DNA from 2 places in the Marivirga salinarum genome. Region 2 is predicted to be linked to the other one. Evidence: riboswitches for the same ligand, from Rfam matches in the RefSeq annotation. Region 2 holds a riboswitch; the other holds the start of a gene.
What was found. Region 2 has a riboswitch for cobalamin ahead of QYS49_RS15255 (PAS domain-containing protein). Riboswitches for the same ligand answer to the same signal wherever they lie in the genome.
Positions count from the first base shown of each region.

Region 1: another riboswitch for cobalamin. It lies ahead of QYS49_RS08595 (TonB-dependent receptor); the one in region 2 lies ahead of QYS49_RS15255 (PAS domain-containing protein).

Region 1 covers NZ_CP129971.1:2,023,148-2,031,729, reverse strand. Annotated here, with positions in the region: gene QYS49_RS08620 (YbcC family protein) at 1-1,061, opposite strand, end outside; gene QYS49_RS08615 (proton-conducting transporter transmembrane domain-containing protein) at 1,121-2,722, opposite strand; gene QYS49_RS08610 (hypothetical protein) at 2,734-3,021, opposite strand; gene QYS49_RS08605 (LysR family transcriptional regulator) at 3,128-4,024, shown strand; gene QYS49_RS08600 (plasmid pRiA4b ORF-3 family protein) at 4,049-4,693, opposite strand; cobalamin riboswitch at 4,758-4,986, shown strand; gene QYS49_RS08595 (TonB-dependent receptor) at 5,080-6,966, shown strand; gene QYS49_RS08590 (DUF5074 domain-containing protein) at 6,968-8,017, shown strand; gene QYS49_RS08585 (acyl-CoA thioesterase) at 8,014-8,403, shown strand; gene QYS49_RS08580 (C1orf53 family protein) at 8,400-8,558, shown strand.
Region 2 covers NZ_CP129971.1:3,639,585-3,648,166, reverse strand. Annotated here, with positions in the region: gene QYS49_RS15270 (lipopolysaccharide biosynthesis protein) at 1-11, opposite strand, end outside; gene QYS49_RS15265 (hydroxymethylglutaryl-CoA lyase) at 152-1,024, shown strand; gene typA (translational GTPase TypA) at 1,251-3,047, shown strand; cobalamin riboswitch at 3,334-3,524, shown strand; gene QYS49_RS15255 (PAS domain-containing protein) at 3,777-4,352, shown strand; gene QYS49_RS15250 (hypothetical protein) at 4,648-5,166, shown strand; gene QYS49_RS15245 (TonB-dependent receptor) at 5,280-7,613, shown strand; gene QYS49_RS15240 (DUF4249 family protein) at 7,610-8,497, shown strand.

The DNA.
Region 1 (8,582 bases), 1.6 Mb from region 2:
CTACGATAAACTTCTGACCTAACATCAATACAGAAAACAGCCTGAACTTTAGGTTTAACTATTTCTAGATTGGAAGAATCTTTTTTCTTAAACTTTTTGATTAATCGCCTTTGGGCAGTTAAGTCATAAGCATTTTGTAATATAATTAAATCCGATAAGTCCGAATGATGGATTTCTGAATCATTAAATTTAAGCATTTCCAGCTTTTCCTTTTTCCACTGGCTTTCCAAAACCGGGTTTTGCAGTGCATTAAAAATCCCATATTCCCAGCAGATTAAAACACTTAAGAATTCACTTAATCTTTCCTCTTCGCGACCGTATCGCTTAGCATCCCAATCAAAATGCGCAATGTAAGATGACCAACCTCCTACCTTTAGCAATAAACTGTGTAAATAAATTGGCAGAGCCTTCTCCTCCACTTCCAAATGATGAAGTGCAATAGTTGCGGCTTCAATATGATTATCTGGTAGCTCTTTTATCAGCTTATGGAATCCTTTTAGCCCCATCAAAGATGGTGATCGATTCGTTTCTGCTTCAATTTTCCAAGCGGAAAATAAATCTATAGTTTGCCCCTCAGAATTCCACTGACTTTGAGCTTCATCAAAATAAGAAGCCGCCCATGAAGAAATACAGTCTAACATGAAATCGGGCCAATTGGCAGTGCTTATTTTCTTAGCCAGTTCTGCAACCGTATTAATTTGAAAAGTACTTAAACTTTTAAATTCTTTCCTTTTCAGTTCTTCAATAAATGATTTTGCACTTCTATTTTCATGGGGGAATTTTTGATTTAATGCTATTTCTAAATCCTCCATCAATATCTTCTCTTGCTCTATAATATCCAAATAGTAGCTTAGCGGCATAGTTGTCTTGATACCTGCAGTAAAAGATAATCGTTGAGCAATGGATTCGAAAGAATGATCACTCAAACCCAAATAAGGGTTTACAGCAACAAAATTCTCCAAAGGCCATAAAGGTGCAATTTTTTTAGAAGCTTCATTTAAGGTCTTACTTATTGAAGTTTTCATTAAATTGATTTCAGAATCCTTGATTTTATTTAACATTTCAAATTGTTTAAATACACAAAAATTGTTTTTAAATAAATAGTTAAAAATCACTATACTTATTCATATCCTTTCATGATTCCAGGTTTAGAAGCTTTCACATAAAGGGCTCCTACCAAACGGTCATATAGTACATTTGCATAGAGACCATTTCTAAAATGAATGGCCCATTTCCTCCAAATAGTGGAGTTTTTCATAAAAGGTGAAAAAATTTGAATAAGCACCAATCCTGCAAAAACAATCAACCAAAAAAACAATAAAATTACTACTGCAGTAGAAGGTTGCATAATTACGGGGATTTGGGATTTCAAAATGGCGCCCATTAGCGTTTCCAAACTGAAAAATGCAAAGGCAACAAGAGCAGCCATTAAGACCACTCTTGGAATCAACCTCCTGCTTTCATAAGAATCTAAAGCAGTACCTATTAATAATGATAATCCCATCACTATAATGCAGCTTATCACCAATAATGACAATTCCTCTATTGGGTTAATGCCCCAAGCATATGCCATTATTCCAAAAATTGTAAAAGCAAGCCCTATACTTGTTAAAAGCACAAGTGGGTTAGCTTTTCTTGCTGGCAGCGATATTTTGGATGCTTTTTTAACATCAATAAAACTACCCGAAGAAAGAAATGCATGCGCTTTATAGAAAGAATGTGCCACCAAGTGCAACATGGCTGCAGCATAAATTCCAAATCCACAAAGCAATAAACTAAAACCCATGTGAGAAATACTGGAATAACCAAGAGCTGTCTTCACCGAAGATTGAGTCATATAAGCAATGGAGCCAAATATGGCTGTTATACCACCAAAAATAATCAGTAGTAGAGGCGCATAGGTGGTTTCCACCACTATAAATGACATTCTTGCCACTAAAAATGGGCCAGCATTCAATAAACCTGCATGCAGTAATGCAGAAACAGGAGTTGGTGTTTCCATTACTTCTACAAGCCATGCATGAGTTGGAAATAAAGCGGATTTTAAGATAGCCGCCAACACAATACAAATAGCCGCTAATTCTATTTTAAATGGGACATTGTTAGCAAAACTTTTTATTCCGGTTATGACTTCTTCTAAATTTCCTGTACCGAATTGGTTAAAAATCAAGATAACAGCAGCTAGTAGGAATAAATCACTCAATCGGGCCGCAATAAATTTTTTCCTGGCTGCCAGTTTAGATCTGCGTCTTTCAGAATAAAAAATAAGTAATCGATGCAAAGAAATACTTGTGAGAACCCAAGAAATCCACAGTAAACCTACATTTCCTGATAGCACCAACAATTGTACGGAGGCAATAGTAGCGGCTAATCTCCCTATAAAAACCCCTTGTCTATTATCGCCATCCATATAATTGAAACTAAACCGCATCACTATAAAAGAGATGAGATTAATCATGGTAAAGATCAATACACTTAAAGCATCTAATCGTATGGATAATCCAAGACCATTATAGCCTATACTATTGCTCTCCAATAATCCATATTGATATACCATCACGGCAGAAAATATGGCCATAAGTACACCTGCATAAATGGAGATTTTACTTACCCATATCAATTTTTTAGGCCTTAAGCCGCTCATAAACCATGATAAAATGGCGATAAGTGTAAATAAAAGTGGCGATAGAAAAACCGTGCTTATGATTAGTTCTTTGGTCATGATTTACAGTTTTAAATTAATTCAATGGTGATGGTTGAATCGATTTTAAGCATTTTGCCTTCTTCTTTGGCAGTATTAATTAATTCCATTATTGATTTTCTACTTTCCTTAAGCTCCTCTATTCTTTTCAAAGAATTTTCATCTGGTTTTTCATATCTTACTTGTGATCTAAAATTCCTCATATTATGAAAATTGATTTTCTGAGTAATGAAATTTGAAATAATCTCTTTTGCTTCCTCAGCCGAATACTCACCTCTTAGTAGGTCTTTTTCTTGCTTGTTAATTAAAACTTGTTCCATAATTTTTATTGTTGTTTAATGTTTTATGAAATTATTTACACAAATTTGGCAAACATTTTTCATATATTTTTATTTATATATTTAATGTAAACCATAAAATATTATTATGCATTACACTATACATCAGCTACAGATATTTTTAAAAGTGGTCCAAAAACAAAGCATCACTAAAGCTTCGGAAGAACTATTTATGTCACAGCCAGCAGTTTCCATCCAGCTAAAAAACTTTCAAGATCAATTCGACATACCATTATATGAGGTTGTAGGAAGAAAATTATTCATAACAGATTTCGGTAAAGAAATTGCCCTAATTGCGGAGCGTGTAATAGAAGAATTGAATAATATAAATTATAAAACGGAGGCCTATAGTGGAATGATGACAGGAAAACTGAAAATTTCTTCCGCCTCCACAGGAAAATATGTAATTCCTTTTTTCCTTGAAGAATTCTTGTCCAAAAACTCTGGAATTGATTTGGTTTTAGATGTTACCAATAAAACTAAAGTAATTCAAAGCTTAAAAAATAACGAAATTGATTTCGCCCTTGTAAGCGTAATTCCTGATTTATTAGATATAGAAGAAGAACTCTTAATCGATAATAAATTATATTTAGTGAGTAGCGAAGCACAGCAAAATGAAAGTATGCCTTTGATTTACCGGGAGGAAGGCTCTGCCACAAGAAGTGCGATGGAACACTATTATGGAACACATAATTCAAAGTCTAGAAAGAGATTAGAGCTTACATCTAATGAGGCTGTAAAACAAGCCGTTATCGCAGGATTAGGTAATTCTATTATGCCTTTAATTGGGATTAAAAACGAATTATTAAATAAGCAACTATATATTTTACCTACTGAGGATTTACCAGTAACAACGAAATGGAGATTAATTTGGCTAAAAGGAAAAAGAATTTCACCCGTTGCTCAAGCTTATCTGGATTTTATAAGACTTAAGAAAAATGAAATTCTTGATGAGAAGTTTCAATGGTATCAGGAATATAAATGATTAACTCCATTACTTTCTCTAATATCAAATAAAATCGTCAGCCGTTTTATTCCATTCATCCCATTCCATTATTTCCGTCAGTTCCTCGTTAATAAAGTCAATTTCAAAAAACTCTGGATCAAAAACATCTCCTTCCATAAAGCCATAAAAATCCATTAATTCGTCTTTATCAGGTTGGGTATTTTCATTTATAATTTTCAAGAAGTGCAAATAACCATCTACTCCACCTATATCTTCAGGTGGGCAAGCTTTTTTTCCATCTAAACAAACTGGAGTACCACTATATAATTCCAAGTCCTTTTTAGTAGGTTTTTGGAAACTTATTTTATGCCACCAATCATCTCCGAAATCATACCAATACCAAAACGATTTTCCACCCGTGATCTCATGAAATTCATTTAACTTGACTTTATCTGCTTTTATTTCCTTAGGTCCTGATAAAAATGGTAAATCTTCAATTGGTAAGCCTGCCTTAATTCTAGCTGTAGATCCTTTTTTATCTGTAAATGTGAATAAATGTGCCATCATCCAACCCATAGCTTCTTGGCAAACCAAATGAAGTTGAAGCATATTAATGAAGGAGGGTACTAAAACTATTCTATATATATCCGTATGCTCCAAATGGATTTTGAGCTTGTAGGGGTCAGGATACATAGGTACTATTTTCACTGCGCAAACATTTTAATTAATAAAGTTAAAGAATTAAAATTTGATTTCAGATTTCATTCCCCTACATTTGTTGAAGAATTATGGTTTCTGTTGGATTTCATTCCTTCAGAATTAAAAGGGAATTCGGTGCTTGGTTTTAATTTTTGAGACCAATATTCCGAAACTGTCCCCGCAACTGTAAGTCCATTTTTAATTGAAGTGCACTACCCTTGCCACTGTTAGCCTTTCGGCTGATGGGAAGGCCGCAACTTCAACGGACGAGTCAGGAGACCTGCCATAGCTCATAACTATTTTCGACTTTCGGGTGAAAGGTCAGGAATGTACGAAAGCTATAAGCTAACTTTTTTACATCTGATTTTGACCGTGGTCGCATTAAACTCAATTTTATGCGATTAGGTGCTTTATTTTTATTGCTATGGTTCTCCAATGAACTATGGGCACAAAACCATCAGGACAGTATTCCTGTGTTAGAAGAAGTGTCTGTGCAAGGCCATTTTGAAAAACAATTTTTGCATGGTAATACTATTATTTTGCCCAAAGCCAAAACACTGAATTTCTACGATGGCGCTAATATTAGCGAAATTTTAAAGCAGAACAGCAGTATTTATTTCAAGGAATACGGAAATGGAATGCTCACAACCATAGCCTTCCGCGGCACCAATGCCAGCCAAACCGCAGTGCTTTGGGACAATTTCAACATCAATAGTTTCACACTAGGCCAAACTGATTTTTCTTTAATACCCTCTCAAGCCATTTCTGAAATATCCATCATTCCGGGAAGTGGCAGCAGCATGGGAGGAAGTGGTGCATTTGGTGGTGCTGTTTTATTGGAAAATCCACTTTCATTCAAAAAAGGAAATAGATTATCTATCGGGCAGCAAATCGGTAGTTTTGGATTGTTAAATAGTAATGTAAATGCAAATGGCAGTAACGGCAAATGGGCTTATGACACTAAGTTATATTGGGGAAAAGCCAAAAATGATTTTGAAATTTTACAAACTGGTGAAAAACAGGATAATGCAAGATTTAAAAGATGGGGGATAAACCAAAGCATCGGCTATAAAATCAGAAATACTGAAAAAATAAAATTAGCGATTTGGTATAATGACAACTTCAGGGAAATTCAACCTCCAATAGGATCTACCAGAGATGTAAACGAGCAAACAGATCAAAACCTAAGGACACATCTTAACTTTGAAAAAATGGGAGAAAAAAGCAGTCTAACTATTGGGACTGGCTACTTCATGGATGAAATGGATTATCGATTGAACCAGGCTATTTCTTATTATAAAGTAGATAGATGGGAAAGCTTCGCTGACTATAAATATCAAATCTCCATTAAACATCAGCTAAAATTATCAGCTCGATACAATTATATTGATGCGAAAAATCAAAATTACGCAGGCGGTGGTGCCACTGAACAACGCTATAGTTTAGGTGCTTTATTTAAAGGAGAAATATGGAGGAACTTTGATTATGCCGTGCATTTGAGACAACAATTGGTACCAGAAGTTAATATTCCAATTTCTCCGTATGCGGGGATTTCACATCAACTATTCAGAACTGAAAATCATCAACTCGATCTTAAATTAAATACTTCTTACAACTACAGACTTCCTACTTTAAATGATCGGTTCTGGAACGAAGCCGGAAATCCGGAACTGAATTCAGAAACAGCATGGAATAAAGAAGCGTCTATTCATTCAAATCATAATTGGGATAAAACCAAAGTAGACTTTTCGGTGACCGCTTATCATAATGAGGTGGATAATTGGATTCAGTGGATACCAGATGAAAACAATCAATGGCGACCTAGAAACATAAAAAAAGTACTGGCAAAAGGGATTGAAACAACAGCAGGAATTCATTTCCCTATTTATAATGAATTATGGTTTGAGTTAGATTTGCAATATAGCTATACGCAATCCAGAGTTTTGGAAAGTGAAACGAACACTAATGAGGTTGGCAAACAATTAATCTATACGCCTTTACATAAAGCAAATGCATCTGCTTCCGTTTCTTGGATGAATTTTTCATTAGATATTTTCCAGCGATGGACTGGAAAAGTTTACACTACCAATAATAACTCAGATTTATTTTCCCTTCAGCCATTTTTATTATCCGATCTTGGATTGAACTGGCAATCAACTTCTTGGCAATTATCAGTCAAAGCAAAGAATTTATTTAACTCAGAATATTTCCTCTACTCAGGCTATGCAATGCCTGGTAGAAATTATCAACTCAGTATAACCCGAAAATTTAAATTTAATTAACATGACAAAGAATTATTCAATTTTAATCAACTTAATTGTTGCACTATTCATTTTCTCAGCTTGTGATGACACTGAGGATATAGAACTCAAAACAGCAGGAGTTTACGTATATCATGAAGGGGCATTTGGAAGCAATAATGCAACCATTGGTAATTATGATCCTGAATCTTATGATTATAATGCTTCACTTTACAGAGGTCAAAACAGCAGCTTTATTGGAGATGTTCAACAAAATATTTTAGTGGATAATAATAATGACAGAATCTACAGTGTATTGAACGGAAGTAATTCCATTGATATAATGACTTCAAACTTAAAATCAGAAGCAAAAATCAGTTTCCCTGAATTAGATAAACCAAGGGATATTGCTGTATTGGATGGCTTAGCCTTTATTGCAAATTGGGGCCCTTACAATGAAAATTTTGCGTTAACGAATAGTGAAATATTTGTTGTAGACTTAAGTACAAATGAATTAGTAGACCGTATTGAAACTCAGGAATATCCTGAACATCTTTTTATTAAAAACAACAAACTTATTGTAAGCCACGCATCCTTTGATGGAAGCATTAGCGAAATATCTATTATCAATCTTGATAACTTACAAATAGAAGAAACTCTTGAGGTTCCAAGCAGCCCAAAAGAAATAACAGAAGATGATAACGGCAATGTTTGGGTGGTTTGCACTAGCGGAAACTTGATACAATTAAGTGCATCTTTAACAGGCATTGCAAATCAAATTGAACTGGATAATTCAGTATTAGGTGATATTGACTCACATGAAGGTGCTATCTATTTTTACTCGGGTAGTGAAATTTCATTTTTAAATATTTCAGATAATAGTATTAGCTCAACAGGAATTGAGGTTGAAATGCAAACTCCTTATGCTTTCGCTGTTGATCCAGTTTCAGGAGATTTTTACTTAGGTGACGCCCTAGATTTTTCGAGTGAAGGCCTAGTGATTCGCTATGATGCAGAAGGAGAACTACTGGATACATTTGAGTCTGGAATTGCCCCTACTCAATTTTCTTTTAACATCGAAAGAGATAGATGATTGTAACTAAAGGAAATAAGGCAGATAACGCCATTACAAAAGTAACCAAGGCAGTTTTTCCAAATACGACTAATCATTATGATACGCTATTTGGAGGAACTGCCCTTCAATGGATGGACGAGGTGGCTTTTATTACGGCCACCCGTTATTCAAGACAGAAAATGGTGACGGTTAGCAGTGATAAAATTGACTTCAATAAAGCAATTCCTGCTGGAACCATAGTGGAATTAGTTGGTCAAATAGAAAAAGTAGGTAATACCAGTTTAGAGGTTAGAGTGGATGTTTTTACAGAAGAAATGTATTCCAACCACAGAGAAAAATCCATTTCAGGCTGTTTTACTATGGTAGCTATAGATGAAAATAAGAAACCAATTTTAATTACATGAGTGCAAAAAATTTAAAAATAGAGAACGATGATTTTTATATGGAAAATGGCTTTTTCGTTTTCACTGAAAAATATCATTTAAAAAGAGGTTATTGCTGTGGAAATAAATGCAGACATTGCCCCTTCCAGTATAAAAATGTGAAAGCAAAAAAATAACACAAAGTTTCATTTTATTTTTTA
Region 2 (8,582 bases):
ATAACTCCCACGGATATTTTTTAATTCGAAGCTGAAAATTAAGAAGATGCATTTAATAAACTGCTATTATACTTATGATTTATCTTTAATGAAAATTCAATCCTAATAAATAATTCTTTTAGCTAAAAATCCTATTGCTTAGCTTTGGAATATGGAAACGAAAAATGAAAACATTAAACTTATAGAATGCCCAAGAGATGCCATGCAAGGATTGCATGATTTTATTCCTACCGAGCAAAAAATAAATTATATAAATCAATTGCTCACAGTGGGGTTTGATACAATTGATGCAGGGAGTTTTGTTTCACCTAAGGCCATTCCACAAATGAGGGATAGCGCTGAAGTGTTTGATAAAATTGACTGGCAAAAATCTAGTTCAAAATTATTAGCCATCATTGCAAATCAAAGGGGAGCTTCTGATGCAGTGAAGTTCGAGCAGATTTCTTATTTGGGGTATCCTCTTTCATTATCGGAAACATTTCAGCAGCGCAATACCAAACGCTCAATTGCTACCGCCATGGAAGATTTATCTGAAATTCAAGGACTCACAATTGCAAACGGGAAAACCTTGGTGGTTTACCTTTCTATGGGTTTTGGGAATCCTTATGGAGATCCGTATGACGCAGGATTTGTACAGGAATTTGTAGAGAAATTAGATAAAATTGATGTGAAAGTAATTTCGCTTTCTGATACAATTGGAGTCTCCAATCCAGATAATATTTCATGGATTTTTGAGCAGTTGATTCCTGAATATTCGCATATAGAGTTCGGAGCGCATCTACACAGTAATCCTGCTACGATTTGGGAGAAGGTAGAAGCGGCTTATAAAGCTGGTTGCAGAAGATTTGATGGAGCCATAAAAGGATTTGGTGGCTGTCCTATGGCAAAGGATGATTTGGTAGGCAATATGGTAACTGAAGATATGGTAGCTTATTTCAACCAAAATAATATTGATTTAGGGATAAATCAAGAAGCATTTTCTGAGGCTCAGAGGTTGGCTTTAGAAATATTTCCGGGTAAGTAATCAATTTTGTAGTTTAGCAAGAGTTGCAATGGTTGTAATTAAGATTTCATTACGTTAGTAATTGCAGGACTGTTTAGGTAAGATATTAGATTACGGAATCATTAATATTTTTCTAAAAGCATTATCCCGCAAACTATTTTACTTACCTTTGCAACTTGATTAGTTGAAACTTTTTAATAATAGTATTAACTAATTGAATATCAGTTAATTTATTTATATTATTTAGATGTCAGAAATTAGAAATGTGGCGATTATTGCCCACGTTGACCACGGTAAAACTACTTTGGTTGACAAAATTATCTATGCTTGTCAGGAATTTCGTGAAGGAACGGAATCAGACGAATTAATTTTAGATAATAATGATCTAGAAAGAGAGCGTGGAATTACCATTTTGAGTAAAAACGTTTCCGTTACTTATAACGGGGTTAAGATTAATATTATTGACACTCCTGGTCACTCTGACTTTGGAGGAGAAGTAGAGCGAGTTTTGAAAATGGCCGATGGTGTTTTGCTTTTAGTGGATGCCTTTGAAGGACCAATGCCACAAACTCGTTTTGTATTAGGAAAAGCATTAGACTTAGGCTTGAAGCCAATTGTTGTAGTCAATAAAGTGGATAAAGAAAACTGTCGTCCTGATGAAGTGCACGAGCAAGTTTTCGATTTAATGTTCAACTTAGATGCTACTGAAGATCAGCTAGACTTCCAAACCATTTACGGTTCAAGTAAAAACGGTTGGATGAGCACTGATTGGAAAGAGCAGACTGATAATGTTTTCCCTCTTTTGGATGAAATCATTAAAACAATCCCTGCAGCACCTGTTAAAGAAGGTATCCCTAAATTACAGATTGTATCTTTGGATTATTCATCTTTCGTAGGGCGAATTGCTATTGGAAGGTTATACCAAGGTACCTTGAAAGAAGGCATGCAAATAGGTCTATGTAAAAAGGACGGTTCTGTTAAGAAAATGAGAATCAAAGAATTGCATACTTTCGAAGGCTTAGCAAGAAAGAGAGTGGAGGAAGTACATTCAGGAGATCTTTGTGCAATCATTGGTTTAGAGGGTTTTGATATTGGAGATACGGTAACTGATCCTGAAAATCCAGAGCCATTACCAAGAATTTCTATTGATGAGCCTACCATGAGTATGCTTTTCACTATCAACAACTCTCCATTCTTTGGTAAAGAAGGTAAATTCGTTACTTCTCGTCATTTGCGTGATCGTTTGATGAAAGAGACTGAGAAAAACCTGGCCTTGCGTGTAGAATCTACAGATTCTGAAGATCGATTCTTGGTTTACGGTAGAGGTATTTTGCACTTGTCTGTCTTGATTGAAACCATGAGAAGAGAAGGCTATGAATTGCAAGTAGGTCAGCCACAAGTATTATATAAAGAAATTGATGGTGTTCGTTGTGAGCCAATTGAGCATATGGTTATTGATGTGCCAGATGATGTTTCAGGTAAAGCTATTGAGTTAGTGACCCAAAGAAAAGGTGAATTGTTAGTGATGGAGCCAAAAGGTGATGTTCAGCATTTGGAATTTGAAATCCCAGCACGAGGTATTATAGGCCTAAGAAATAACATGATGACTGCTACAGCTGGAGAAGCTGTAATGAATCATAGATATAAAGAATATGCTCCATATAAAGGACATATTCCTGAAAGGAACAAAGGATCACTAATTTCCATGGAGGAGGGAGCTTCTACAGCATTTGCGATCAATAGATTGCAAGACAGAGGTGTGTTCTTCGTTGATCCGGGTGATGTGATCTACAAAGGTCAGGTTATTGGTCAGCACTCAAGAGATAATGATTTGGATGTGAATATCAATAAAGGAAAGCAGTTAACCAATATGCGTAAATCAGGTACTGATGACGCAATGAGAATTGCTCCGAAAATCAATTTCTCATTAGAGGAGGCTATGGAATTTATTCAGAAAGATGAGTATTTGGAAGTAACGCCAAAAAGCATCAGAATGCGTAAAATCTATCTTGACGAAAACGAGCGTAAAAGAATGTCGAAATAAAGACAAGTCTTGATTAAAAACATATTATTAAAAATGAAAAGCCGGTTGATGCCGGCTTTTTTTATGCTTAATGCCCGATTGAGAGGTCATCCTTATGAAGAAATAGATCTTGTTTATTTGAAATCAAGTTTCATTTATCCCAAGGATTAACATTGGTTGGAGACACAGCAGCCATTTGCTTAAATTGCTGCTGCTAACAGAATAATGCCATTAAAGATTTATTATTCAATGTTTTGCGATTAATGATTAATAAGATACTTTTATAGAGAATTATTATGTTTCATAATTTCATCGACACCTAGCAGGTTTGGCAGAGATGCTAATTAATAAGGAATCGTGTGAGAATCACGAACTGTCCCGCAACTGTATGTAACACATAGGTTTTTGCCTCAGATACCATTTTCCTGAGCATTCAGGTTGAGAAGGTTAGCAAAAATTGTTACAAGTCAGGAGACTTGCCTGTAAAGTATTGATAGTTGCCCTCGTGGATTGGGGTAAGCTTCAGGTCTGATGAGTAGTTATTATTATAAACTTGCTTTTTATAGGTTAAGTGGATCTCTACTTGTTAGCTCTTTTCTTATTTCCAATCTGTATCATTAGTGCATTAGGAAGTTTTGAGACAGTGTGTTTAGAACTTCAAATATTTATTGCAATGCAAAATCACGACTTTAACTATCTTACGATAGAAAGTAATAAAGCATGCAAGCATATTTTTAATAAAAATTATCAATGATTAAGTACCAGAATAACTTGAGTAATATGATGTGTTTAGATATTTATTTGATGGACTTAAGTCCTCAAGAATATCATAAAATGCATACCAAAATACTGGACACTCCTAAGGATTTCAAAAATGTATTACATTGTCATGATATTGCCGCAATGAGTAATGCCAATGTTCTCTCCAAAATTAAAATAGACTTATCTTGTCTGGAAAAATATGCTCAGCGAAATAGGTGGCAAGAGAATATCCAAAAGATACTGAAAAACCCTTTTGAGGCGCTTGTCTTAACCAATCTAGAAAAAGAAATTCTCTGGGTAAATAGCGGATTTGAAGCAATGACAGGTTTCAAAGCGCAAGAAGCTGTTGGATTAACACCTACTTTTTTGCAAGGGAAAAATACTGACTCAAACACTCGGTCAATTTTTAGGCAAAAGCTTCAAGAAGATCGGAATTTTAGTATCAGTATCAAAAACTATCGCAAAAATGGAGAGGAATATGACTGTAAGGTAGATATATTTCCTCTTCATGATTCCGAAAATCGGATTTCACATTTTTTAGCTTTGGAACAAGAAATCCGATGATTGTATAAGTAGGATAGTTACATAGTAGAAATGATTTCCTTGAACGAATCAGCTTATAAACAAGATTCTATAATTCTAATTAGTTGTTTAGCTCTATTATATAAAATAATTCCGAAGTAATAGTACATATATTAAAATGGTTAAAGCATTAAATCTAAACTGAGTGTTTTCTTACTATAACTGCAGTTTAAGAGACTAAAAATTTTTTAAAATATTTAATAACAAATGTATACTACATGTAATTTTTAGTATATATTTTTGAAATAATTCCACTCGACCAAAACCCCATTGACGCTTGAATAAAGTTTCCAATGTTTTAGATTTAGAGGGGCATTTCAATTCGATATTAATTTTAGAACCACACATAATAGATCATCCATTAATGAAATTTTTAATTATTGTATCTGCCTTAATTAGCTTGATAAGTTGTGCACCATCAAAACAATTGGTGAATTTACCCTCAGATTCGGATAATGCAGAAAACTCAACAATTTATGTGATTCGTGATAGCAGGTGTGCTAATCTAGTTACAGCTAATATTTATTCGAATGAGCAACAGATCGGCAAACTGAAGTCTAGAAGTTACCTCACATGGTCAACTAATCAGAAATCGATTAATTTGCTCAGTGAAGCAGGACCCTCTTCCGAGCTTCATCTTTATTTGAAACCAGGAGAAACATATTATGTTCGTCATGGATTTAACATTTTTGAAGGTGTGCTTAGAGCGACTCCAACTTTATCTCAAATCTTGAAGGAAGAAGGAAAAGCTATACTTGAGAAATTGAAAAGCCCAGTGGTTGCAGAAAATTTATAGCAAAGTGAATTCGAATTCATACCGATATAATATAAATGAAATCAGTACTTTAGATTGAATCCTTAATTTATAAAAATATATAATAAGCCAACTATTTTCCCTAGTAGTATAAAATGAAAAAAAACATTGCCTTTTTAATTGCTTTCTTTATTCTAGGAAGCTTAAGTGCTCAGCAAATTACGCTTAGCGGTTTTGTTGAAGATAAATCCTCAGCTGAGCGATTGGTGAGTGCAACTGTTCAATTATTGGGAACTACCCAAGGTGTCATCACTAATAATTTTGGTTACTTTTCTGTTAAGGTTAAAAGTAATGAAAAAACAAGCTTACTCATTTCATATACAGGATTTGAACCTCAACAAATAGATTTTAGTGGTCAAAATGACAGTAGTCTCGTGATATCATTAAGCCCCATCACTTTGCAAGAGGTGGAGGTAAAAGCAAGTCGACCTCAACACGGCCAGCAATTAGGTAAGTTGAGCCCTCATGTAGCTAAATTACAAGAAGCTCCGGCCATTATGGGTGAGAAAGATATCATTAAATCGATGGCCTTACTACCTGGTATAACGGGTGGTCAAGAAGGTACAGCTGCCCTATATGTGCGCGGAGGAAGCCCTGATCAAAACCTTTTTCTGCTCGATGATGCTGTCATATTTAACCCCTTTCACTTGTTCGGTTTGGTTTCTACCTTTAATGGTGATGCTATAAAAAACGTTGATATCTATAAAGGCAATTTCCCTGCCCGTTATGGTGGTCGCTTGTCATCTGTAATTGATATGACCATGCGGGAAGGGAATCGTAATGAAACGGAAGGTAAATTAGATGTTGGAATTATTAGCTCTAAAGGACAAATTGAAGGGCCTGTTGATGATGGTTGCGGATCTTACTTTCTGTCCGCAAGAAGTTCTTATTTGAATCTACTTACATTGCCTTTCAATATTGCTTATCGTTTGGGCACAGGTGATTATCGATTTAATTATTGGTTATACGACATCAATGCGAAAATTAATTATAAGTTTTCTGACACCGACCATATCTACTTGAGTTTATATAACAGCAATGATACTTGGCAGGTTGGAGAAAGATCAGACCGTTTAACTACGGCATTTAATCTGAATTGGGGCAATACAGTGGCTAGCCTACGACACAATAAAAAACTAAGAAAGGGACTTTTCTGGAAGAATACATTATCCTACTCTACCTATAGATATCAATCTGATATAAGTAATATTATAAGCATAGAAGACCCTGAGCCAGGGCAGGAAGCTACGGAAGAAAATTCCAATGAAGTAGGCAGCTCAGTGTCAGATAGCCGTTTAAAAACAGAACTATTTATTCCTATTTATAAATGGATCGATATCAGTGCAGGACTGGAAGCGGCCTACCTGGGCTTCAAACCTTTTGTTTCCGAAGTAAAGAACAGTTCAACCGATCAAACCTCAATTAATAGACAAGTATTAGGCGGACAGGAAGTAGCTGCTTACATGCAGACAAACTTTGAATGGGGTAAATATTGGAGTATGAGTACAGGTTTTAGATATGTAAACTTTTTCGTGGAGGGTGCAAATTATCAAAGCCCAGAGTACCGGTTCAACATCAATAGGGAAGGGTTAAAAGGTTGGAATTGGTCGTTGGCCTATGCTAAAACCAGCCAATTTTTACATTTATTGAACGCTAATTCTGTAGGTTTACCAAATGATGTATGGCTACCATCTACTCAATTAATCCCACCATCAAGGGCAAGTCAAACCAGTTTGGGCTTTAGTAAGTCTTCAAAGAATAGATCGATTACTTTCTCTTCCGAAGCCTATATTCGAAACATGACGAGCCTAATTGATTATTCAAGAAGCTCATTGCTTCAATTGTCCCCATCTTTAGACTGGGAAAATGAATTGGCTACTAACGGAATGGGATTTGCTTATGGTTTTGAAAACATGATTACTTTAGATTATAAAAATTGGGATGCCTGGGTCAGTTATACTTGGGCTCGTTCTGAACGTAAATTTCTGGAGATTAATGAAGGGGATTGGTATCCTTCAAGCTTCGACAAAACGCATGACTTAAGTGTGATGGTGAACTATGACCTAAATGCAAGCTGGAAGTTTAATGCTGTATGGAATTTTCAAACAGGGAGACCTTTTACAGCTCCAATTGCCATTATAGACGGAGAATGGGGTGATTATATGATTTATGGAGATCGCAATAACGCCCGATTGCCTGCTTTTCATCGATTGGATTTAGGAGCTACCTATAGTTTTGAAAAAAAGGGCAGAGATCGTACTTGGTCTTTTGGGGTGATAAATGCTTATAATCATATAAACCCGAATGTATTTGCTCCAGAGCTACTATATCTAGATGAAGAGAATAGTTATACGAATTATAGAGGTATAGGCTTTATCCCTGTACTTCCCTATGTTTCTTTTGGCATGAACTTATTTAAGAACAAATGATTAATTTGAATAAATTAACTGGCTTTTTATGTATCGCCATTCCACTGCTGTTCTTTGCATGTGAGAGACCTTTGGACTATGATTTTGAAGTGGAGGAAATTAAGCCAGTGCTGTTTGTTTCTCTCAATAATAATGGGGTATCTTACGCAAGATTGACTTATAGTGCTCTCATAAAAGGAGAGTTTAAAACCAATAGAGCAATTGAGGATGCAGATATACAATTGCATGATACAGATGGTCATCTTACTTCTTTTATAGAAGAAGGGGAAGGGAATTATAGTTTAGAATATGATTTTGAAATTTCAAATAGCTACCTTATAAAGGTTAACACTCCTTATGGTGAAGTGGAAAGCGATTTGGTTTATTTTTATAAAGCGCCTCAGGTTAATAGTATTACACTCTCTAATTATACAAAATCTGATCCTCCTCAATCTAATGATGCTTGGTTGCTTAATCTAAATCTCTTTATTGATGAAGAAATACCTTATTACAGCTTCAGAGTCAAAGGTATTATAGACGGTGAGCCAACTGAAGAGCTAAGTAGCGCCTGGAGTATACAGTCGGATGAAACAGATGGCCCTTGTACGCTTGCATATCAATTTACTAATGAATGTTATAAGAACCAAAGTGTTGACTATCCTCTTAGAGTAGCGAAGTATACATCTAATTTCCCGATAGAAGCTGAAAATATTTATGAAGGCTACATAGTAGAAATGATTTCCATAAACGAATCGGGTTATGAAGCTGGTTTTTACAATTTTGAATATGAATTTATTGATCTTGTTTTTAGCGAGCCTGCTCCTCATTACTCCAATGTAAATGGAGGGTATGGAGTAGTAGAGGCCATTAACATCACGCGGAATACGGTGATGGTTGAAGATTAAATATTTGATATCAAATTATCGGCAGTGAAAGTATTTTACTGCCGATAATTAGTTTTGTTACTTTATCTAGTACTAGTAAAAATTA